4 regions of the Marinobacter sp. Arc7-DN-1 genome follow, and region 3 is predicted to be linked to each of the others. Evidence: predicted binding sites of a transcription regulator. Region 3 holds the regulator's gene; each other region holds the start of a gene.

Region 1 (5,734 bases), 1.7 Mb from region 3:
GTGCAGGCCCTGGTCACGACCTTTGAAAGCACCTTTGATCGCTGGCTGGCCCAGCGCCTGGAGGCGGACTTCTACATCGAGGTACCGGAAGGAGTGGATGCGGGCCTGGCTGTGGACTGGCTGGCGGAACAGCCGAAACTCGTATCGTCCGGGGTGTGGCATCGTGTGGTTCGGGGCCAGGCCACGGTTATGGAGCCTGGCGGTGAACCGGGCCCGGTCGTGGATGTGTTCGCGCTGGGACCGATTGGCCCCCTGGTTACCGGGTGGCAACTCTTTGAATCCACCGGCGCGCCCTGGCAAAAGCTGGCAGCGGGACAGGGGCTGATGGTGAATGAACAGCTGGCCCGCCGGCGGGGACTGGCGGTTGGCGATCTCCTGTCGCTCAAACTCGGCAATCAGGTTGGCGATTTCCCGATTCTGGCGGTTTACCCGGATTATGGCCGGCCTGCCGGCGAGGTTCTGATTAATGTGTCCATGCTTCCCACGGATTTCGAAGCGGGTTTCCAGAGTTTGTCGGTATCGCCGGGAAACCTGCCGATCGATACGATTGCCAGTGGCCTGAAGCAGGTCTGGGCTGTGGAGCAACTGACTGTCAGGGACAACCGGGCGATCGAAGCCCTGGCCTCCGCGATTTTCGACCAGACCTTCCTGCTGACCCGGGCGATGACGATACTGACCCTGATACTGGCCACCATTGCGCTGATGATGATGGGCTGGGTGTTTTTTTCCACCCGGGCCTGGTACTTCCGGCTGCTGGTGGTCTGGGGACTTTCGCCCCGTCAGGCCGCGGTTCAGCTGACCCGGCTGTCGCTTTCCCTGACCAGTGCGATCGCGTTGCTGGCACTGCCTCTGGGTATCTGGCTGACCTGGGTTCTGGTGCATCGCATCAACCCGCTGGCCTTTGGCTGGTCCCTGCCCATGGCAGTGTATCCGCGGTTCTGGTTGGAGCTTGGCGTGCTGAGCCTGCTGGTGGGCCTCGGCATTGCCTTGCTGATGCGCCGGCAGCTCACGAGCCCAGTCCTGGCACCGGAGAGTGCCAGTGCCCTGTCGGGGGGTGAGCGATGACAAAGAGCGCTTGGCTGGTGTTCATGCTTTTCCTGAGCGGCTGTTCGGATCGACCGGAAACAACCGGCTTTGCTGGGCTGGTCGGGGACCGGGATTCGCAAACGCAAGTGCCGTATCTGCAACCCGGTCCCGGTAACCGGCTTAGCTTCCCGGCCGACTTCGGAGCCCACCCCCAGTACCGGGTTGAATGGTGGTATCTGACCGCCAATCTGGAAACCGCCGGGGGCGACCCTCTGGGTCTGCAATGGACCCAGTTCCGTCAGGCCATCAAGCCCAGGCCGGTGGATGCCGAACCGCCTCCCGCCAGCGAATGGCCTCTGGAGGCCGCCTGGATGGCCCATGGCGCGGTCAGTTTCAAGGGCCGACACCATTTTGCGGAGAAACTGGCCCGCGGCGATGTTGGCCATGCCGGCGCGACTGCGGAGCCACTGGCGGTGTGGCTGGATGACTGGCAACTCAGCGGCCCGTCCGGTGACGGCCCCTGGCGGTTGCAGGTGTCAGCGGATGGCTGGTCCTACGATCTGTTTCTGAGCATCAACCGTGGCCCCGTCGCCCATGGCAATCAGGGCTTCAGCGCCAAATCCGCCAGTGGCGAGGGTTCCATGTACTTCAGCCTGGTGGACCTGCAGATTGAAGGCACGGTTACCCTGGCCGGTGAGACACTGGAAGTCTCGGGCCAGGGCTGGTTTGACCGGGAATGGAGCAGCCAGTTTCTCAAGGCCGGGCAGCAGGGCTGGGACTGGTTCGCCCTGCACCTGGATTCGGGCGACAGGCTGATGGCCTTTCAACTGAGGGAGGACGACGGTGCCTTCCGGTCCGGCACCTGGATTCCGGCAGGGGAAGGGCCCGTGGCGCTCACGCCGGACCAGATCCGTATGGCACCCATTGCCGGCCAGGGCGGATATCCGCGCCGGTGGCGCCTGGAGGTTCCCGGCTACGGGGTTCACCTGGAAGTGTCCGCGCCGGCCGGAGACTACCGTAACGACGGGCTCTATCGATACTGGGAGAGCCCGGTCACGGTCTCGGGCAGTCACTCCGGTGTGGGCTACATGGAACTGACGGGGTATGGCAAATAGCGCTCGCCCGGTTTTTCAAACACGTGCATCTTGCGAAAGGTAGCGATCTGATCAAAGCCGGCATGAAAACCTGCCGCAAAAGACGGGCCACCGACAAGACTATTCGATAGCCGTTGCGCCAATGCGGTGAATGCTCAGGTCCGCACCGTTGAACTCTTCTTCTTCGGTCAGCCGCAGGCCGGAGATCGCATTAATAACACTATAGACGACCAGACCGCCGACAAAGCCGACAATGACACCGGCCACCGAGCCGATGATCTGGGACGTCAGGCTGATGCCGCCGAGGCCACCCAGGGCCTCCTGGCCGAAGATGCCGCAGGCGATGGCGCCCCAGACACCGCAGACGCCGTGCAGGGGCCAGACGCCCAGCACATCGTCCAGGCGTTCAATCCTGGCCTGGGCCCATTCAAACAGGTACACAAAGATGGCACCGGCCACGCCCCCGGTGATCAGTGCCCCGACCGGGTGCATCAGGTCTGAACCGGCACACACGGCCACCAGTCCGGCCAGCGGTCCGTTGTGAATAAAGCCCGGGTCTCTCCGGCCCAGCAGCATTGACACCAGGATGCCGCCAACCATGGCCATCAGGCTGTTGATCGCCACCAGGCCACTGATGCCATCGAGGGTCTGGGCGGACATGACGTTGAAGCCAAACCAGCCAATCGTGAGGATCCAGGCGCCGAGGGCCAGGAACGGAATGTTGGAAGGGGCAAACGCCACGACCTTGCCGTGGCGATACCGGCCTTTACGGGCGCCGAGTATCAGTACCGCCGCCAGCGCAATCCAGCCGCCGACCGCATGCACCACAACGGAGCCGGCAAAGTCGTGGAAGGGTGCACCAAACTGGTTCTCAAGCCAGCTCTGGAAACCGTAGTTGCCATTCCAGACCAGCCCTTCGAAGAAGGGGTAGACGAACGCCACGATCAGGCCCGAAGCGATCAGCATGGGGTAGAACTTTGCCCGCTCGGCAATGCCGCCGGATACGATGGCGGGAATGGCCGCGGCAAAGGTCATCAGGAAGAAAAACTTCACCAGATCATAGCCGTTGGCGGCGGTGAGCTCGGCGGCACCACTCATGAAATGAGTGCCGTAGGCGATGTAATAGCCGATGAAGAAGTAGGCCACGGCGGAGATGCCGAAGTCGGTCATGATCTTGACCAGCGCGTTTACCTGGTTCTTGTGGCGGACGGTACCGACTTCCAGAAAGGCAAAGCCGGCGTGCATGGCCAGCACCATAACGGCACCGATCAGGATGAACAGTGTGTTGGCGCTTTCAGTCAGGGTGTTTACTGCACTCGTGATGTCCACGGGTTTTCGCTCCTGATGTTGGGTATCGGGCCTCTTCCGGGCCGTTGTGCATGGAAAGGGCATGGAATTGTGCATTGATGAGGTGCAGGATAAGCAAGAGCTGTTCCAAAACAATGCATTTCGAGAGTGGGACGGGGGTTGCGGCAATATTGAAAGCGGCTGGCGGGGTATGGTTGGCGCTTACCGCACTATAGTTGTGCGTTTTCAGGGTGAATGCACCAATCTGGCGTGTTTTTACCAGCTAATTTCGCCGGAAGAGGGGGTGCCGGACTCGATCCCAATGATCGTTTCCTGATCCACGGATTCGGACTCAATAAGCTCCCGCAGGCGAATTTCCTGTTCCTGCATGGGCTCGGAAAGATCAATGATGATCTCCACCCGGCGGTTTTTTGCGCGGTTCCCGGGGGAAGTGTTCGACACTCTCGGCTCGGTATCCGCCAGCCCGGTTACCGCAAGCCTGGTGGGCTGCACGTAATCCCGGGCCAGCAATACATTGGCGACAGCCGCCGCCCGGGCCGCGGACAGGTCCCAGTTGCTGTAGAAGCGTTCTGTGCGGATGGGCACGTTGTCGGTATGGCCTTCAATGGTCAGGTTGCCGGGAATCGTGGCCAGAACTTTCGCCATTTCCAGCAGGAGGCCCTCGAACTCCCAGGTCAGCTGTGCGGAGCCTGATGGAAACGAGCCTTTTTCCTCGACGCGGATCACGATGCGCCGCTGGTCCTGGCTGACGTTGATGCGTCCGTCGGCGATGGCCGGCTCCAGCACCTGTGCAAGATCGCCCATGGTTTCCTTTATCTGGTCCTGGATCGCGGCCTCCACGGCCAGGTCTGCGGGGCTTTTCAGGGTCTGCAGCTCCGGCTGTTCATCCGTGGTGGTTTGCTTTACTTCATTTACTACCGTGGGCTCCGGAGGGGCGGGCGAGAAGGTGTCAAAAACGGGGCTGGTGCCCTTGGGTATTTCCAGCACCGGTACCTCGCGCTGGACCCCGAAGGCCTTGGAAAGTTCGCCGGCAATCTGCTTGAACTTCTGGGCGTCGATTTCCGAGAACGAAAGCAGCAGAACAAAGAAACACATCAGCAGGGACATCAGGTCTGCAAAGGTGACTACCCAGGCGGGGATGCCCGGTTTTTCCTCTTCCGGCAGCTCATCCATGCCTATGTGCCCTCGGCTTCGACCAGTTTCTCACGCTCCTTCGGTGGCAGGTAGCTTGACAGCATCTGTTCGATAATCCGCGGATTGGTGCCTTCCTGAATGGCCACAAGAGCGTCTGTGTAAAGCGACTGCATCCGGGCTTCTTCTGTCATTCGCAGAGACAGCTTGTCTGCGATGGGCGTAGCGATCATGGTGGCGATCATGGCGCCATAGAGTGTGGTCAGAAGCGCAACGGCCATGGCGGGGCCGATGGATTTCGGGTCTTCCATGTTGGAAAGCATCTGAACCAGACCGATGAGGGTGCCGATCATGCCCATGGCCGGAGCGACGTCCGCCATGGCGGTAAAAACCTTGGCGCCGGAGCGGTTGTGCTCCAGTGTCATCAGGCGTTCCTTGCTCAGCAGCTGCTTGATGGTATTGCCGTCCTGGCCGTCAACCAGCATCTGGATGCCCTGCCCCAGAAACGGGCTACTTACTTCCCGGCCCTCAAGGCCGAGTACGCCCTCTTTTCTGGCGACATTGGCGATATCCACCAGTTCTTCAATGCTGGCCTGGGTTTCCGGTAACTTGAACTTGAATGCCCTGGCAGCGGCCTTGAAGGCGCCGAAAAACTGGGCAATGCTGAACTTGGCAAGTACCACCAGCAACGTGCCGCCAACAACGATCAAGAGTGACGCAGGATTGATAAAAACCAAAGGCGATACGCCGAGAATCACTGCGGAGGCGATAAGTATTATGGCGCCAGCAAGACCAATAAGAGTGGCGAAATCCACGGGAACTCCAGATTTGATTGACGTGCCGACAGAACTGGGGGGGTGAGGTTACCTTCAGTTCAGAGTTTAATCAATTCGTCTGAGGGACACTTTTCACCTCTTCCTGCTGCTCTTTCCAGGCCGCGTAACGGTGCAGGTCGGATTCCACCAGCTTCAGACACAGGGCGACCACGCCGGCATCGTCGAGAAAACCGAAACCCAGAATCAGATCCGGGATAACATCCAGCGGGTTCATGACATACAGCAGCGCTCCCGCCACCGCTGCGATTGTCTTCCAGGGAACGCTGCGGTAATTGCCGTACCAGTAGTCCCGGATCATCGAGAACATCAGCTGGATATCCGCACTGAAACGCTTCAGTT
Region 2 (5,734 bases), 1.0 Mb from region 3:
GCGGCGGGTATTTTCGAATGAGCTCCCGAGCCAGGGGGTGCAACTCCGGCCACAGTGCCAGCGCGCGGGTGAGATCCTCCCGGATCAGGGGGAATCGCTCAACGGATACAAAGTGGAGGGTTGCCTGATGCGCCGGGCCGTGGTTTTGCCAGGCCTGCCACGCTGCCAGAAAATTCAGGCCGGTCCCGAACCCGTTCTCCGCGATAACAAAGTGGCCGCCCTGGGCGACACTGGCAAACCGCTCCGGCAAATTGTTGTGCCGAAGAAACACATGGCGCGTTTCCTCCAGCCCGTTGTCACGGTTGAAGTAGACATCACCAAACCGGACAGACTCTGGCACACCCTCGCGCCAGGCCAGCTCTGCGGGCTCGATTCCGGGAGGCAGCATTGGTGAGCGCATGGTGTCAGTCTGCAGTATCCAGCACGGTTACCTTCTTAATGATCACGGCTTCAACCGGAACATCGGCCATGCCCCGCTTCCGGGTTGTCTGCTTGCGGGCGATAGCATCAACGGCACCCATGCCCTCGGTCACCTTGCCGAAGACGGCATAGCCAGGGCCACGGACGCCGGCATTGAGGAAATCGTTGTCTGACAGATTGATGAAGAACTGTGAGGTGGCGGAATCCGGAGAGCTGGTCCGGGCCATGGCAATGGTTCCACGGAGGTTGGGAAGTGTGGATCTGGCTTCGTTCTTGATGGGGGCGCGGGTCGGTTTGCGGGAGAGGTCATCGGTAAACCCGCCACCTTGGATCATGAAGCCGGGAATGACCCGATGAAAGATGGTGTCGTCGAAGAATCCGGCCCGTGCGTACTCCAGAAAGTTGGCAACGGTTGCAGGGGCAACATCCGGGCGGAGCTGCAGTTCAAGGGCACCTTCACTGGTCACCATCCGGACTTTCGGAAGCGGTTCATCGGCTGGTTGGCCACTGCTCTGGGCCAGAGCAGTGCCAGCGGGCAAAAGCAAAGAGAGAAGTATCAACAGTACGGGAGTCACACTTTTCAAGGGTTTTACCAGATTTGTCATTTTCGGCCGCTCTCTGTGTTATTCGCAGGGGCTTTTCCTGCGACAATTCAGTGAATTCTGTTTTCCGGTGCGTGATCTTAGCAGAACGTGATTGTAAAACGGGGACTGTATCCACGCACATTTGATTGTGATCAGCTAACCTTTTCGGATGCAGGAATGAGTGCATCACATTCGCCGGGCAGGGTTGTACGGTTTTCACTGTTGAATAAGGAGAAACTGGGTGAGAATCCGCCAGGGATTTGAAGAAAAGTCACGCCTTGGGCGATTACTTGTCAATCGCGGGTATCTGTCTGAAGGCCAGCTGGATGAAGGCCTGAGAATTCAGCGCGAAACCGGCCAACGCCTCGGTGAAGTGCTCATTCAGGCCGGTTGGATCACGGATAAGGAACTTCACCGGGTTCTCAAGCACCAGTCCCGCTATCGTAACGCGGCGGCCCTGGTGACCATGGTTACGCTTCCGTTCCAGCCGCTGGTGACGTTTGCGGCCAGTAACAGTGCAGATACCTCCCAGTCGGCGTTGGAAGCCGGCGAACTCTATGAGAGAGGGAATCTTGCGCCGCTGACCGAGACCGAGCTGGCGGCCGTATCGGGGCAGGGTGATCCGACCCTGCTAGACCGGATCGGACTGGTCGGGGCGATGGCAGAGAATCCGGCCGGTGGCGACAGCCAGGGAGGAAGCCCGGCGGCTGACGTTATTGAGGGGATGAAACTGACGGCAAATATCTTCGTGCCGGTTCTGAACTTCCTGGATTCAGACCTTACCATTTCCGGCGTTCACTACCGGGAGGGTGAGCCCCGTTACGCGGTTCGGGAAGACGGGGCGCTGATGCTGGCCTTTCCGGAACGTATTGAAGAAATCCGCATGGACAATATCCGTGTTACCGGAGGCCAGGGCGCGTCAATGGGCAACGTGACCATTCAGGATATCCGGTTCCACCCGGACTCCCGGATGACCATTTACACCCGATAGAAACGGTTATGGGCCAAGGCCAGCGCGGTTTTCAGGCGCTTGCGAGCACTGTCCGGCTTGAAACTGTCGTGTGCTCACCACGTGCTCCGTAGAGCTTCTGCTGGCTATTGGCGCCCCGGAAAATGTCGGCCAGCCGGGTCAGGCGTTTTTGCAGATGGGTGATCACCCGACCGTTGTTCTGGTTCAGGGTCTGACAGGCTCGCAGTTTCTGGTCCGCTTCCTGCCAGAGCTGATAAAGCTCAGAAAGGCCCGCACTGCGAATAAAGCGGGAGGGCTCTCCGCTCTCGAGGCGATAGCCCATCTGAACCAGCGTCCGGATTTTCTGCTTTGCCCGCTCACGAATGGCCCCGAGAAGATCGTTTTTCTCTCTGGTCAATTCGTTTAGAGCCTGGAGATCGGAGGTGGCAAGGCAGGTTTTTTCCCTGCCGAGAATGTCAGCGAGTGTGTCCAGCTGGCTGACATCCTGGGATAGAAGAGCCTTCAGATCATCGATTGCTGCCATGATTTACTCACCCGAAAATGCTTTCATCCATCTCAAGCATTTTCTGGGCCAGTTTTTCGGCGTCAATTTTGTAGGTCCCGTTTTCGAGAGCGGAACGGATCTGCTCAATACGGTCATCATCCATCTCAGGATAATCACCCAGCTTCTGTTCCAGCTGTTTGAGATTCCTGGCCTGACTGCTCAGGCTCACGTTTTCACCCCGGGCTCCCCGGGTCTGAGTTTTTGCCTGCTCGTTGGTCGCCGGCTGGCTGCTCTGAGCGCCAGCGCCCTTGTCGGCCGTGGTTCTCTGGGTGTTGACCTGGCCGGGGCCAATTCCATTGAAGTCAACTGACATATCGATACCTGCTTGCCTGATGCGCCACACGTTTGCGGCGCTTACTCGAGTTTATGTCTTCTTAACGGCGGAACCGCAGAAACCTTTAGAAACTTTTTGCCTTCCGGATTAACATATTTTTACCCGGTAAATTTTTTCACCCCCAACCACTACTGCTCCCGCTACTACTGTCACCGGGCCTGGCAGAATCTTGCCGTGCCGGCAAAGTGCTGCCGAAGCGCGGCTACATCTGGATCTCAACACGGCCGGGGGCAACAACGTTCGCCTTTACCGTACGTGAGGAGCTCAGATTCTCGACCAGAACTTGCTCTCCTATGCCTGCGTTGGCCAGAGCCTTACCTCGGGAACGCACTGAAAATCCGCCGGTTTTCGCAGTAATGATAACATGATCCCCACGCTCTACCGCATCCGGCGCAGAGAGTATATCCGGAGTGATCAAAGAGCCGGCATTTATGGATCGCCGAACCTCCATTCCGACCGCTTGTGCGGTCTCGGTTATCGCTCCGCGCCTTGAGGCATTGATCTCCACGGACTGATGCGTCACCAGATCCGGGGTAATCCGCTCACCGCGAGTCAGGGGGCGGGTTGCAATCAGGGCGGGCCCACGGATTGAGATGGAGGCCGTAACGAACATTCGCCAGGGGCGGCTTCCCTCACAGGCTACCAGCAGGGACGGGCTTGTACTCTTCCAGGGGTCGCCGCTGAACCCGACACTCAGGGGGCGTTCGCACCCGGCGAGGGTGAGGCGGCTATCGATGGACCCTGGTTCAAAGGAAACCGTATAGCCCGCACTGGCCTGTTCGTTGGCAAAGTCGTCCAGAAACGCCAGGGTGGCCTGCCGGATCTGTTTGGCAGTGGTTTGGGCCAGCAATGGGCCGCTCAGGCTGGACATTAGCAGGAGTAGGGCAAAATTGGTGATGCGCATACGTATGAGTTTGTCCTATGCTTGTCAATATCAGGGCAGAAAAACCCGAACAATGCTAAGGGTTCCGGGAAAATGGCCGTTAAGTTGGCTGACCCGCCGCTGAGATGACGGTTTCCCGTCGATCAGGCGATTATTCGGCGATATATTCAGTGAACAGCAAGATATATGCCGGCGGAAAGCCGGCCAGCCAGGAGAAACAAAATGGCAGGGGTATTGGACAGCGTAAACCAGCGCACGCAGCTGGTAGGGCAGAATCGCCTTGAGCTCCTTCTTTTCCGCTTGAGAGGGCGTCAGATTTACGGCATTAACGTTTTCAAGGTGAAGGAGGTTTTGCAATGTCCCAGGCTGTCATCTATTCCCAACAGCCGGAACGTCGTCAGGGGGGTCGCCCATATCCGGGGCGAAACCATTCCGATTATTGATCTGAGCATGTCCATTGGATTGCCCGGAATTCCACAGGAAGAGCTGGCGACCAGTTTTGTCATCATTACCGAGTACAACCGTAAAACCCAGGGCTTCCTCGTTACTGGTGTCGACCGGATCATGAACATGAACTGGGAAGATATTCTGCCACCGCCCAGGGGTGCCGGAAGGGATGTTTACCTTACCGCTGTCACCAAGATCGATGATAAGCTGGTAGAAATCATTGATGTAGAGAAGATTCTTGCAGAAGTTTCTCCGCTCGGTGAGGATGTTACCGAAGCCGTGCTGAGCAAGAGTGCCGATCGGGTGCCCGGCCACCTGCCCGTCCTGGTGGTGGATGATTCGTCCGTGGCCCGTCGCCAGATAGAGCGTTGCCTGACGGCTATCGGAATGGAAGTCGTCACCAGGAATGACGGCAAACAGGCTTATCAATACCTGAAGGAAGTGACTGCCGACGGTTCGCGGGCAAAGGATCATTTCTCCCTGATCATTTCCGACGTTGAAATGCCAGAGATGGACGGCTATACGCTGGTGACGAAGCTTAAGGGTGATCCGGCCCTCGCCGACATGTTTATCATGCTGCACACCTCTCTCAGTGGGGTCTTTAATCAGGCCATGGTCAAGAAGGTCGGTGCCGACGACTTCATGGCAAAGTTCAGTCCGGACGAACTCGCCGAGCGGGTAATGGAAATCATCGACCAGGGTTGATGAAGCTGCTCAGAGATTCACTCAGAACAGAGATCCAATGAAAGCGGATATAACGCCACAGGAATATGAAGCCTTCAAGTCGTTCCTGCAGGATGCCTGTGGGATTTTGCTGGGAGAGAACAAGCAGTACCTGGTGAAAAGCCGGTTACGCCGGATTCTCGAGGAGAACAGCCTGAACTCGCTCGGTGAGCTCCTTGATCGTCTCAAGCGGCCAGGCCGGGGTGGTTTGCGTGAAGTTGTTATTGACGCCATGACCACCAATGAAACCCTGTGGTTCCGTGATAACCATCCGTTCCGGATCCTTCAGGAGAAACTGCTTCCCGAATTTGCCGAGCGCAATTCCAGCCAGCCGCTTCGAATCTGGTCTGCCGCTTGTTCAACCGGGCAGGAACCTTACTCGATTGCGATGATTGTGGAGGAGTTCCGAAGGCTCCGGCCAGGCAAATTGCGTGATGTAAGAATCACCGCAACGGATATTTCCAAAAGCGTGCTTGAGGTTGCCCGTAAGGGCGAATACGAGATGATCGCCATTGGTCGCGGGTTATCACCGGAGCGGCAGAAGCAGTTCTTTACGCCGTCCCTGAACGGTGGCTGGCAAATCAAGCCGCAGATCAAGACCATGGTAGAGTTCAAGGAGCTGAACCTGCTGGAGCGATACATGCTCGGCAAATTCGATATTGTGATGTGTCGCAACGTTCTGATTTATTTCTCAGCGGAATCAAAGAAAGACATCCTGACCAGGATGCATGCCACCCTTAATCCGGGAGGTTATCTGGTTCTTGGTGCCTCTGAATCTCTTAACGGTTTGCCCCACCTTTACGAGATGGTCCAGTGCCACCCCGGAATT
Region 3 (5,734 bases):
CAGTGTCGCGACCTTGGTGTCGGAGAGGCTAACGGGAATTGGCTCGATGTCGGTGTCCATGACTTCCCGCACGGTCGCGGCAGGGTTGGACACCAGCATCTTGGTGATCGGCAGCATGCCGATGAATTCATCGCGCCGGCTGACCACAATCAGGCTATCGGTCATTGGTGGCAAGGTACGGTGCCGGCGAAGGTAACGAAGAACAACGTCAATGCTGATGTCCGGGCGCACCGTGATGGTGTCCGTGTTCATCAGGCCGCCAGCGGTGTCCTCCGGGTAGGAAAGGACCTCTTCCACACGTTGGCGGTCCTGCTCGTCCATGGTGTCCAGAACTTCCTGGATCACCGTGTCCGGCAGTTGCTGCAGCAAGTCGGCCAGATCGTCCGACTCGAAATCCTCGATAATGTCCGCCAGTTCCTGGGCGTTCAGCTGGCTCAGGAAATAACTGCGAATATCGTCGCTCAGGTACTGGAGGACTTCCCCTTCCAGCTGCTTGTCGACCAGGTTCCACAACAGGGCACGCTGCCGGGGCGGCGAAGATTCCAGCAGGTGAGCAATGTCGCTGGGACTCAGGCCACCGTTCAGGATGCGTGCAACCTGCTTCAGTGCGCCGCTGTCCAGGGCTTCACTCAGGGAGCGAAGGCGCTGGCGGGCCTGGCTTTTTTCCAGAATATCGGTCATGAATCACCCAGCATCAGAAAACGCCTTTATTATAGCGGAGTTAGCCGTTATCGGTGAGTGCGAGTTGCAGGAGATCAAACCGGGGTCAGATGAAAACGGGGTCAGATGAACTTTCATCTGACCCCGTTTTCATCTGACCCCGTTTTAACCGCCCTCGCCAAAATAATCGTTGATGAGTTCGACCAGCGCATCAATGGCCTGCTCCTCGTCGGGTCCTTCAGCAATGAGCTCAACATCCGTACCTTTGCTGGCGGCCAGCATCATCACTTGCATGATGTTTTTGGCGTCCACATCCCGGCCCTTGCCAGCAATTCTCACGCTGCTGTCGAATTCGGAGGCTGTGGCAACCAGCTTGGCGGTGGCACGGGCGTGCAACCCCAGTTTGTTGATAATGGTAATCGGGCGGCGAATCATGGGCTGATCAGATCTCTTCCCGTGTCTGCAAATGTGGCAGCTCGGTGTGGCGCACCTGGACGTTGTTGTAGCGCTGCCGGAAGTACTCGCCCAGCTGCTCGCACACATACACAGAGCGGTGCTGGCCTCCGGTACAGCCGATGGAGATGGTCATGTAGCTGCGGTTGCTGTCCGCGAAGGAGGGTAACCAGGTGTCCAGGAAAGCCTTGAGGTCATCGATCATCTTTCGGCTCGCCGGTTCCTTTTCAAGAAATTCGATCACCGGCTGATCGGTGCCCACATACTTCCGAAGGCTGGTATCCCAGTAAGGGTTAGGCAGACACCGAACGTCGAAGACATAGTCCGAATCCAGCGGTACACCGTGCTTGAAGCCAAACGACTGGAACAGCAGGGCCAGTTCCTGCTCCTTCCTGCCGACAACCCGCTGCTTCACCATATCCCGGAGTTCGTACATGGACATGCCGGTGGTGTTCACATACAGGTCGGAGAGCTTGGACAGCGGTTCAAGAAGCTTCTTTTCACTGGTGATGGCTTCCCGCAGCGAGGTCTTGTCATCGCTCAGGGGGTGCTTTCGGCGAGTCGCGTGGAAACGCTGCAGCAGGGACTGTTCGTCGGCATCCAGGAAGATGATCTCAACGGTCACCCCTGTTTCCTGGAGGCGGCGGTAGATCTCTTCGAAGTTGGCCAGTTCTCCGGAAAGGTTACGGGCGTCAATGCTCACGGCCATCTTGCCGAGGCGGCCCGGTTTTGTCTGGCTGGCGGCTTCCCGGGTAAGGGGGAAAAGCAGGCCGATCGGGAGGTTGTCTATGCAATAGAAGCCCAGATCTTCCAGAACATGAAGTGCGGTACTCTTGCCCGATCCGGACCTGCCACTGACGATAATCAGCTTCATGACCACGTACCTCCACTGCAATGAATGTCATCCGCTTGAGGCGGTCATGCGCTCGTACAGGGTGCTGGCGTCCTCGCATTGCCGCAGGCGATCACAGAACGACCGCTCATTGAATTTTTCCGCCAGCTGGCTGAGCAGTTCCAGGTGTTCGCTGGTGGCCTCCTTGGGCACGACCAGGGCGAAGATCAGATCTACCGGCTGATTGTCGATGGCGTCGAACTCGACGCTTTCTTCCAGCGTCATCAGTACGCCCACCACATGATCCAGGCCTTCCAGGCGGCAGTGCGGGATGGCAATTCCCTGGCCAATACCGGTGCTGCCCAGACGCTCCCGTGAGATCAGGTTATTGAATATCTGGGTTTCGCTGAGCGTATTGTCCTGGAGGTTTATCTGCTCGGCAATAAACTCCAGAGCCCGCTTCTTGCTGGATGCCGACACCCGACAGAGGGTGAGCTCCGGTGCAAGTATGTTGTCTATGGTCAGGGATGTGTCGCTCATGGATCGACTGCATTTCCGTTAAAAAAAGGCTGCGACACGTCAGCCGTGTCGCAGCTCGATTGGATGACTTGCATGAAAACAGCCAGTTAGCGAGAGCCGTTTCCGTGCATCCGGTCTACATTCTTTTCCTTGTGTTTGAGAATCTGGCGGTCCAGCTTGTCGATCAGGACATCGATGGCTGCGTACATATCCTCATTTTCTGCCTTTGCGTGAATCTCACCACCAACCACGTGCAGCGTGGCTTCCGCAATCTGGCGCACCTTCTCCACTTCCAGGGTTACCTGGCAGTTGCTGATGTGGTCAAAGTGACGCTCGAGCTTCTGGAACTTCTCTGAAACATAATCCTTCAGTGCGGGAGTCAGTTCTACGTGATGGCCTGAAATATTGAGTTGCATAGGCGTCTCCTGTTGTCATCGTTCCGGCTCCCGGGAGCCGGTCTGGGTGCTGGCGCATTGTGCGCCGGCAAATAGTACGTTGCGCCCGGACCCCGGGGTGTTCAGACCAGCCGCTTGCGTTCGTTCGAAGGCGGAATGTGCATGGCCTCCCGGTACTTGGCAACGGTGCGTCGCGCAACCTTGATTCCCTGTTCTCCTAGCATGGCTGCAATTTTACTGTCGCTCAACGGCTTTTTGGGCGTTTCCGCGGCAATCAGCTTTTTGATCATCGCGCGGATCGCCGTGGAAGAACATTCACCGCCTTCGTCAGTGCTGACATGGCTGGAGAAGAAATATTTCAGCTCGAAAATTCCCCGGGGGGTGTGCATGTATTTCTGGGTGGTGACCCGGGAAATCGTGGACTCATGCATCTCAACCGCCTGGGCGATATCAGAGAGGATCAGCGGTTTCATGGCTTCTTCACCCTGATCCAGGAATCCTTGCTGGTGCTCGACAATACGGGTCGCCACTTTCAGCAGGGTTTCATTGCGGCTCTGCAGGCTCTTGATAAACCATTTCGCCTCCTGCAACTGATCCCGCAGGTAGGTGTTGTCGGCACTGCTGTCCGCACGCCTTATAAGAGAAGCATAGCTGGCATTGACGCGGATGCGCGGGGCAATTTCCGGATTCAGTTCAACGCGCCAGCGGCCGTTGTGCTTGCGAACGATCACATCCGGAATTACGTAGTCAGGTTCGGTGCGGTCAATCACGTCACCGGGGCGGGGATTCAGGCCGGTAATCAGGGCCAGTACATCCCGCAGCTGGTCTTCTTTCAGGCGGCTGCGGCGTAGCAGTTGGGCATAGTCGCGGTTGCCGAGCAGATTGATGTAATGGGTGATGACCAGGCGAGCCTGGGCCAGCCAGGGCGTTTCCGGCGGCAGCTGGTTGAGCTGGATCAGCAGGCATTCCTGCAGGTCCCGGGCGAACACGCCGGGAGGATCAAAATGCTGCAGCCGGTGAAGGACCGCCTCGACTTCATCCAGCTCAAGGGGGTCTTCTTCGTTTTCATCCAGCAACCCGGCATGAATCTCTTCCAGCGGACTGGTCAGATAGCCGCGTTCATCCACTGCGTCCATCAAAGCGTGGGCAATGGCCTGGTCCCGTTCGCTCATCGGGGTCAGGTTCAGTTGCCATTCCAGGTGATCCTGAAGCGTGTCAGTGGGGGAGTTGCGGGTCTCGAAATCGTGATCGTTTTCGTCATCGTTACGGGCGGCCGATGCCGGTGCGGACTGGTAGATATCGTCCCAGGCGGTGTCGACCGGGAGATCGTCCGGGATATTATCCGGGATTTCGTTTTCCGAGGACCAGTCCGGACCGTTTTCGGTTTCATCCCAGTCGGGTGAAGGTTCGGGAACTGTCTCAGCGGCGGACTCGGTGGCATTGGCCTCCCGTTCGTCATTCCCGGTGTCGGTCTCCGGCTGATCCTCATCCTCGGACGTCTCCAGCATGGGGTTGGATTCCAGGGCCTGCTGGACTTCCTGCTGAAGGTCGAGAGTGGAAAGCTGTAGAAGCCGGATCGCCTGTTGCAGCTGGGGTGTCATGGTCAGGCTCTGACCCAGCTTTAACTGTAAGGAGGCTTTCATTACCATGGTTCAGGATCCGTCACTCATCAGCGCTTGGTGTCGTAGGTAGTGAAAAATTCTTTATATGTCGGTTACTTGCCTTGGCCCTGTATTACCCTAGCAAGTTCTTTGCCGAGTTTACTTGCTACAGATCATCAAAACAATCCGGGGGTCAGATGAAAAGTTCATCTGACCCCAATTTCATCTGACCCCAATTTCACAGTCGGAACTCATCGCCCAGATACACTTCCTTCACCTGCTGGTTGGCCAGAATGGCCTCGGCATTACCGGAGGCGATGATGTGGCCACCGGAAACGATGTAGGCATTCTCACAGATGTCCAGGGTCTCACGCACGTTGTGGTCGGTAATCAACACACCAATGCCCTTGTCCCGAAGATGCCGGATGATGTGTTTGATATCGCTCACGGAAATGGGGTCGACACCGGCGAACGGCTCATCCAGGAGGATGAAGGCCGGCTCCATCGCCAGGGCCCTGGCAATTTCCACACGCCGGCGCTCGCCGCCGGACAGGGCCATGCCCATGCTGTCACGAATGTGGGTAATGTGGAATTCTTCGAGCAATTCTTCCACCTTCTTTCCCCGCTCCGCCTTACCCAGACCCTTGCGGGTTTCCAGAATGGCCATGATGTTGTCGCGCACCGACAGTTTGCGGAATACCGAGGCTTCCTGGGGCAGGTAACCGATGCCCTGACGCGCCCGGCCGTGCATGGGCAGATGAGTGATGTCGCGGCTGTCGATGGTGATCCGGCCGCAGTCGGCGGGAACCAGCCCCACAATCATGTAAAAGCAGGTGGTTTTACCGGCGCCATTGGGGCCCAGCAGACCAACAATTTCCCCGCTGCGGATTTCCAGGGAAACGTCGATCACCACTTTTTTCTGTTTATAACTCTTTGCCAGATTACTGGCTCTCAGAACTGCCATCGGATTCCTGTCTGTCAGTGCGTCTGTCAGTGCTGCGTGGCTGAATCACCATTTCTACCCGGCCGGATCCTTCACCGGTATCGGCGCCGCCTTGGGCAGTTACGACCCGGCGGACGGTATCATAATGGATGACATCGCCCCGGAACAGGTTGCCATTCTGTTCGATGACCGCTTGCCGTTCAAAGATCAGACGCTGGTCAGTGGCCGACCAGGTAATATTCAGCGCCCTGGCGTCGGTTTCACCTTCGCCCTCACGGGTTGGCTGGCGGTAACGGGCCGGGCTTCCGAAGGCTTCAATCCGGTTCAGGCC
Region 4 (5,734 bases), 1.1 Mb from region 3:
GCACGTTGTCGAAAGGCGGCAGCGCAACCGGTCCACCATTGCCAAGCACAAGTTCACCATTGGCCAGGCGCACCAGACCATTCACATCAACCTGAAGACTGCCGCTGCGGGTAAACACCTCTTCGCCCTGATCGTTCTGGATGGCAAGCCACCCTTCACCTTCAACCGCCACATCCAGTTTGCGGCCGGTGTCCATCAGGGCGCCTGCGGAAAGGTCCGTGCCGGGTCGCTCCGTCATGGCATAGGCCCGGGTGGGATGGTGTTCCCCGAAGACAGGCATGCTACGGGCCTGGGCGAAGTCCTTCTTGAAGCCGGTGGTGCTGACATTCGCCAGGTTGTTGGCATGGGCTTGCTGGGCCAGCATGTTCTGCTTGGCGCCAGACATACCGATGTAGAGGGCTTTGTCCATGGGAAAACTCCTGCCGGAATTTTGACTGTTTCCAGTCTCCCTGCAGGAGTCATGCCATGTTCGCTAGCTCACGAACTTAACGAAGGTTGATGATGGTCTGGGTGACCGCATCGGAGGTTTCAATGGTCTTGGCGTTCGCCTGATAGTTGCGTTGTGCAATAATCAGGTTCACCAATTCAGCAGACAGGTCCACGTTGGATTCCTCGACGGAGCTTGACGCAATCGAACCGAGGGTACCGGTGTCCGGCGCGCCAATGACAGGCTGCCCTGATTCAAAGGTTTCGACCCAGGAGGTATCACCCACCGGAGACAGGCCATCGGTGTTGCTGAATGTGGCGAGCGCCACCTGACCAAGCGCATTGGATTGCCCGTTGGTATACCGGGCGAATATGACACCATCATCCGACACATCCAGCCCGGACAGGCGACCCGTGGTATAACCATTCTGCTGCTGGTCATTGACACCGAATGCCGCGCCGTATTGGGTGGCATCGCTCAGATTCAGAACGAACGCGGAGCTGGTGGGTGGCTCCGGAATCGGGCTCACGACCGAGGTGGGATCTGCCGGAGGACCGTCCGCCCCATTAGGGTCACCGCTGGGATCCTTGGGAATCCAGTCAGCCACGATAATCTCACCACTGGGATTACCGTTGATGGAAGCCAGGACACCGTCCTGATCGAATATTGCAGTGTAAGGAGTCTGATCCGTGCCACCTACCGGCTCGCCGTCTACCTGAAGGTAAACAGACCACTGACTCTGGCCAACACCATTCCCGGGCGATGGCTCTTTGACATAGAACTGAGTCATCTCATGGGCGTTGCCCAGACTGTCGTAGATGGTGGTTGATGTGGCGTGGTTGTAAGTACGCTGATCAATGGGGTTGAAAGCGTTGATGCGCGTGGGCTGCGTGTTGTTATATGTCGCCACGAACTGAGAACCCACGGCGTCAGAGGCCACAGTATCCACACTGCGATTTGTGCTTACCGCGATCTCTCCAACGGTGTTCTCAATCGGGTTCGTACTACTACCGTCTCCCCACTGAACCTCAAGCGGTTCACCCGAACTGTCCCGGACTAAAAGGTTGTCGCCATCCACATTGGCTGAGATTGAGTTATTGCCGAAGCTGGAAATAACGTTCGCCAGCTCATCCAGTGTCGTCACAGCGCTTACATTCAGGGGCTGACCATTGATTGAGAGCTCCAGGTTGCGAGACGCAATCGTATTACTGAGAGTATCACCGGTCGAGACGCCATTGGCCGTAGAGTCTATTTCAGCTGTTGTGATACCGGAAGCACTCACGCCGGAGGCTGCGGAGATCGCATCGGCAATCTGGCCCGCGGAGTTTATCGGGCTGGGGATCACAACAGTCTCATCGGCTGAACCGTCAGAATAGGAAAAAGTCAGCGTTTCACCCGCCGTAAAGTCACCGGTCTGCAGGGAAAGGTCTCTCACCCTGCGTTCCAGCACGGATTCACGGGAATCCAGATTCACATCGGTCTGCAGGTTCGTGGTCCTGCGCGGAGCCAGGTTGGCGGTCTCAATCTGCAGGTCACCACGCACACCGGACAGGTTGCCATCACCATCAGCGGTATAACCCTGCACCTTCATGCCCTGGTTGTTGACCACAAAGCCGTCTTTGTCTACTCCGAACTGGCCGGCCCGGGAGTATCGCACTTCGCCGCCATTGTTCAGAATAAAGAAGCCATCACCGTCAATCGCCATATCCAGGCCGCTATCGGTGAAGCTGATATTGCCCTGACCGAACGACTGCTTCACGCCCTGAACCCGGACACCGTCCCCGATCGGATTGGTGCCTGCGCTCAGGAAACCACTGGCATAAAGATCGCCGAACTGGGCCTTGCTGCCTTTGAACCCCACGGTACTGGCGTTGGCAATATTGTTACCGGTGACGTCCAGATCTACCGATGCCGCGCGAAGACCACTCAAACCCGTATTAAATCCCATGGTTCACCCCTTGGTGTTTCACCGGTATCAGTTAATTTGTTTTACATCAGACAGGGCGATGGAGCCCATACCTGCAAGATTCAGGGTAATGGAGCCACCCTGGCCCAGGGACACGCTGTCAACATTGGCACTTACCATCGTACCCAACTGCTGCGGCCCATCCGGGTAGGAAGCCTCGGCTACAATCTGGTAGGGTCCCGGCGGCAAGGGATTGCCGTTGCCGTCCTGGCCATCCCAGCGGAACGATGTCACCCCCGCCGGACTACTACCCATGTCAATCTGGCGAACCCGTTCACCATTCTGACCCTGAATCGAAAGCCGAAGCCCGCCGGTCGATGCCGGCACTTCAACGGTGCCACTGATCTCACCGTCCGCACCCAGAATCCCGATCTGGGAAGGGGCAAGCACGGTTTTGCCGACCATGGCAGAGGCCTGCAGCGCCTGGGTGGAACGGAACTGGCCCGCCACATCCTCAACCGTACCGGAGAGGTTCTGCATCTCCTCCAGCGAGCTGAACTGGGCCAGTTGGGAGATGAATTCACCGTTGTCCTGGGGTTCCAGCGGGTTCTGGTTTTTCAGCTGTGCCAGCATCAGTTCCATGAACTCATTCCGGCCAAGCTCACTGGTGCCCTGGCCGCCATCCTGTTGCTTCAGCTGGTACTGGCTCAGAACATCCGACGCGTCTGTTGCATTTACTGCAGTCATGTTGTGCTCCTCACCGTATTACTGCTGACCAAGGGTCAGAATGCGCTGCATCATGGACTTGGCTGTGTTCATGACATCCACATTCATCTGGAAACTTCTGGACGACGACATCATGTCAGCCATCTCCTCAACCACGTTCACGTTGGGATAGAAGACATAACCGTCTTCATTGGCCGCCGGATGGTGGGGCTCGTAGCGCATCTGTAACTCCGCATCACTCTCAACAATGCCTTCAACCCTGACGCCGGCACCGGGACCTTCATCGGCAGCCATCGGCATGCCACCCTGCCCCGGGTTCAGGAGTGATTGCTGAACGGCTGAGAACACCGGCTTTCTGGCCCGGTAGGTTTCACCGGTACTGGAGCTGGCTGTTTCGGCATTGGCAATGTTGGACGCGGTTGTATTCAGCCGCAGCGATTGCGCTGTCATGCCGGAACCGGCGATATCAAAAATGCTGCCCAGTGACATGATAATTCTCCTTCGCTAACCCTGTGACTGCGGCTTATTCGCCCTTCAGGGCTTTGGTCAAACCGCTGAACTTGCTGTTCAGGAACTGGAAACTGGCCTGGAAGTCCATGGCGTTACGCATGAAGCGCGACTGCTCCTGCTGGGCATCCACAGTATTGCCGTCGACCGACGGCTGATGTGGCATCCGGTACAAAAGGTCGCTGTCTGAGGCAGACCGGGAGGTATCCATGTGGGCCTCGTTCGTTTTCGCCATCTGGAAGCCGCTGACGGACTCCTGGGCCTTCTGCATCATCGCCTGGAAATCCACATCACGGGCCTTGAAACCCGGGGTGTCAGCATTGGCCAGATTGTTTGCCAGAACTTCGGCACGCTTGACCCGCGCTTCCACCGCGTGCTGATGAATGCCCAGAGCCTTATCGAACGAAATTGCCATGTTGCCTCCCGAAAACTGCACCAGTACGCCGACCTGATTTTGCCGGCTGTGCTCTCTGACAGAACTAAAGCAAGGTAGATGCCAGAATTCGAAAGGCGCTCTAAAAAGGCGCCCTAAATAGCGCATAACCCCAGTATTGGCGGGATTAGCTGGGCTGTTGAGAGAAAGCGGGAGCGGATAAAGGGAAAGAAAGTCCTCGAAAGCGGCAAACCGCTTCCCCCGCCCACGCCGGGGGAAGCGACAGTTACCCGTTAAGGCCAGTGACGGACAAACTCGTCAACCCCGGGCCGGAGAACGGCAGGCTTTACAGCGGAGACACTCCCCGTATAAAGAAAGCCGACAATCTGCTCGTGGTCATCCAGCCCCAGCCCTTTGTGCACGGCTGAATGATAGGCGACAGCACCGGTGCGCCACATCACACCATAACCGGCATCCTGAAGGGCCAGCCCGAGAAAGCTCATGCCAGCAGCCGCAGACATCACCTGCTCCACTTCCGGAACTTTGGGGTGGGGGCTCGGCGAGGCAATACCAATAATGACCATGGGTGCCCGCAGAGGGGCGCGCCGGAGCTTTTCGATTTCCCGCTCGTCACTGTTGTTGGCACAGGTGGAGGCAAACAGTTCCCCGAGGGCCTCCAGCCCCTCACCTTCTACGACCAGATAACGCCATGGCCGCAACAAGGCATGATCCGGAGCGCGAGCGGCGCAGGCAAAGGCCTTGTTCAGGGTTTCCCTGTCCGGCGCGGGCGCCTCCAGCCTGGGTTCGGAGGACCGGTTAAGCAGGAAATCAGTAACTGCTGTCATATCGTCTCGCTATTTTATGACTGTGTGAAAATGGGCACGGGCACAATTGCTGGCTGTGAATTGTGGGTTGTACGTAATGCTGTTAATCTTTAGTCGTAGTCGGCGCTGCCAACAATTATAAAATGCCGCAGTCCTGCAACGGTGAGAAGCAACACAATGAGCAACCAGCGAACCTTCAACAGCTTTTCCGAATTCTATCCTTACTACCTTGAAGAACACAGCGATGTAATCTGTCGCAGGCTGCACTTTGTCGGTAGTCTTCTGGTTTTTCTGGTCGCTGTCTGGGCGATCACCTCCGGAAAACTTGCGTGGCTTCTGACCCTGCCGGTCATCGGCTATGGGTTTGCCTGGGTCGGCCATTTCAAGTTCGAGAAAAACCGCCCTGCAACCTTCAAGTACCCACTGTACAGCCTGATGGGTGACTGGGTCATGTTCCGGGACATGCTCATTGGCAGGATCCGTTTCTGAAATGATGAGCGTACCGGCCGATCTGCGCAATGCCAGCACCTCCGCTGTCAAGTCGATGGCTGCTGAAGGCCCCGGCAGTCCGATAGCCATACCGCCAATGCCGGATTACAACGGCCGAATACTGGCGTACACGTCTACGGCGGCAATTATCGTAACCGGTGTTCTCCAGGGTGCCTTTCCGCAGCCGTTACTGTGGCTGGTAGCAGGTGCTCTCACATGGCCACACATAGCCCATATACTCACCCGTAGAACCTTCCTGAGACATTCCGCACGCATCCGTCAGAAAATGCTCATTGTGGATTGTGTGATTGGCGGCGGGTTCATCGGTTTCATCGGCCTGATTGTCATACCCTCCCTGTCCGTGGCCCTGATGCTGATGTTCAGTTGCCTGATTGTTGGCGGCATCCGGCAGTGGCTGATCGGCACCGGTTTCATGGCCGCGGCAATTGCGATTGCTGTTGCCATCCTCGGCCTGGCCGACG

What was found. Region 3 encodes sigma-54, which starts transcription at its own class of promoters, with help from an activator protein. Its sites were predicted from a motif close to ANTGGCATNNANNTTGCTNT; they were not measured.
Region 1: a site for sigma-54 is predicted at 3,540-3,559, ahead of D0851_RS14040 (ammonium transporter). Genes of this name have one in related genera too.
Region 2: a site for sigma-54 is predicted at 3,910-3,929, ahead of flgA (flagellar basal body P-ring formation chaperone FlgA). Genes of this name have one in related genera too.
Region 4: a site for sigma-54 is predicted at 4,048-4,067, ahead of flgB (flagellar basal body rod protein FlgB). Genes of this name have one in related genera too.

The regions. Positions count from the first base shown of each region.
Region 1 is NZ_CP031848.1:2,991,209-2,996,942, forward strand. It holds gene D0851_RS14030 (FtsX-like permease family protein) at 1-1,065, shown strand, start outside; gene D0851_RS14035 (lipocalin-like domain-containing protein) at 1,062-2,141, shown strand; gene D0851_RS14040 (ammonium transporter) at 2,241-3,449, opposite strand; gene D0851_RS14045 (flagellar motor protein MotB) at 3,684-4,601, opposite strand; gene pomA (flagellar motor protein PomA) at 4,604-5,374, opposite strand; gene D0851_RS14055 (YkvA family protein) at 5,445-5,734, opposite strand, start outside.
Region 2 is NZ_CP031848.1:219,477-225,210, forward strand. It holds gene mnmC (bifunctional tRNA (5-methylaminomethyl-2-thiouridine)(34)-methyltransferase MnmD/FAD-dependent 5-carboxymethylaminomethyl-2-thiouridine(34) oxidoreductase MnmC) at 1-400, opposite strand, end outside; gene D0851_RS01045 (peptidylprolyl isomerase) at 405-1,025, opposite strand; gene D0851_RS01050 (pilus assembly protein PilB) at 1,246-1,995, shown strand; gene D0851_RS01055 (flagella synthesis protein FlgN) at 2,027-2,497, opposite strand; gene flgM (flagellar biosynthesis anti-sigma factor FlgM) at 2,505-2,831, opposite strand; gene flgA (flagellar basal body P-ring formation chaperone FlgA) at 3,055-3,756, opposite strand; gene D0851_RS01070 (chemotaxis protein CheV) at 3,958-4,887, shown strand; gene D0851_RS01075 (CheR family methyltransferase) at 4,925-5,734, shown strand, end outside.
Region 3 is NZ_CP031848.1:1,241,754-1,247,487, reverse strand. It holds gene mgtE (magnesium transporter) at 1-681, opposite strand, end outside; gene D0851_RS05820 (HPr family phosphocarrier protein) at 826-1,095, opposite strand; gene rapZ (RNase adapter RapZ) at 1,103-1,987, opposite strand; gene ptsN (PTS IIA-like nitrogen regulatory protein PtsN) at 2,015-2,485, opposite strand; gene hpf (ribosome hibernation promoting factor) at 2,572-2,880, opposite strand; gene D0851_RS05800 (RNA polymerase factor sigma-54) at 2,982-4,502, opposite strand; gene lptB (LPS export ABC transporter ATP-binding protein) at 4,699-5,424, opposite strand; gene lptA (lipopolysaccharide transport periplasmic protein LptA) at 5,402-5,734, opposite strand, start outside.
Region 4 is NZ_CP031848.1:131,910-137,643, reverse strand. It holds gene D0851_RS00700 (flagellar basal body rod protein FlgF) at 1-409, opposite strand, end outside; gene D0851_RS00695 (flagellar hook protein FlgE) at 486-2,375, opposite strand; gene D0851_RS00690 (flagellar hook assembly protein FlgD) at 2,403-3,080, opposite strand; gene flgC (flagellar basal body rod protein FlgC) at 3,099-3,548, opposite strand; gene flgB (flagellar basal body rod protein FlgB) at 3,583-3,981, opposite strand; gene D0851_RS00675 (nitroreductase family protein) at 4,233-4,784, opposite strand; gene D0851_RS00670 (DUF962 domain-containing protein) at 4,941-5,252, shown strand; gene D0851_RS00665 (adenylate/guanylate cyclase domain-containing protein) at 5,254-5,734, shown strand, end outside.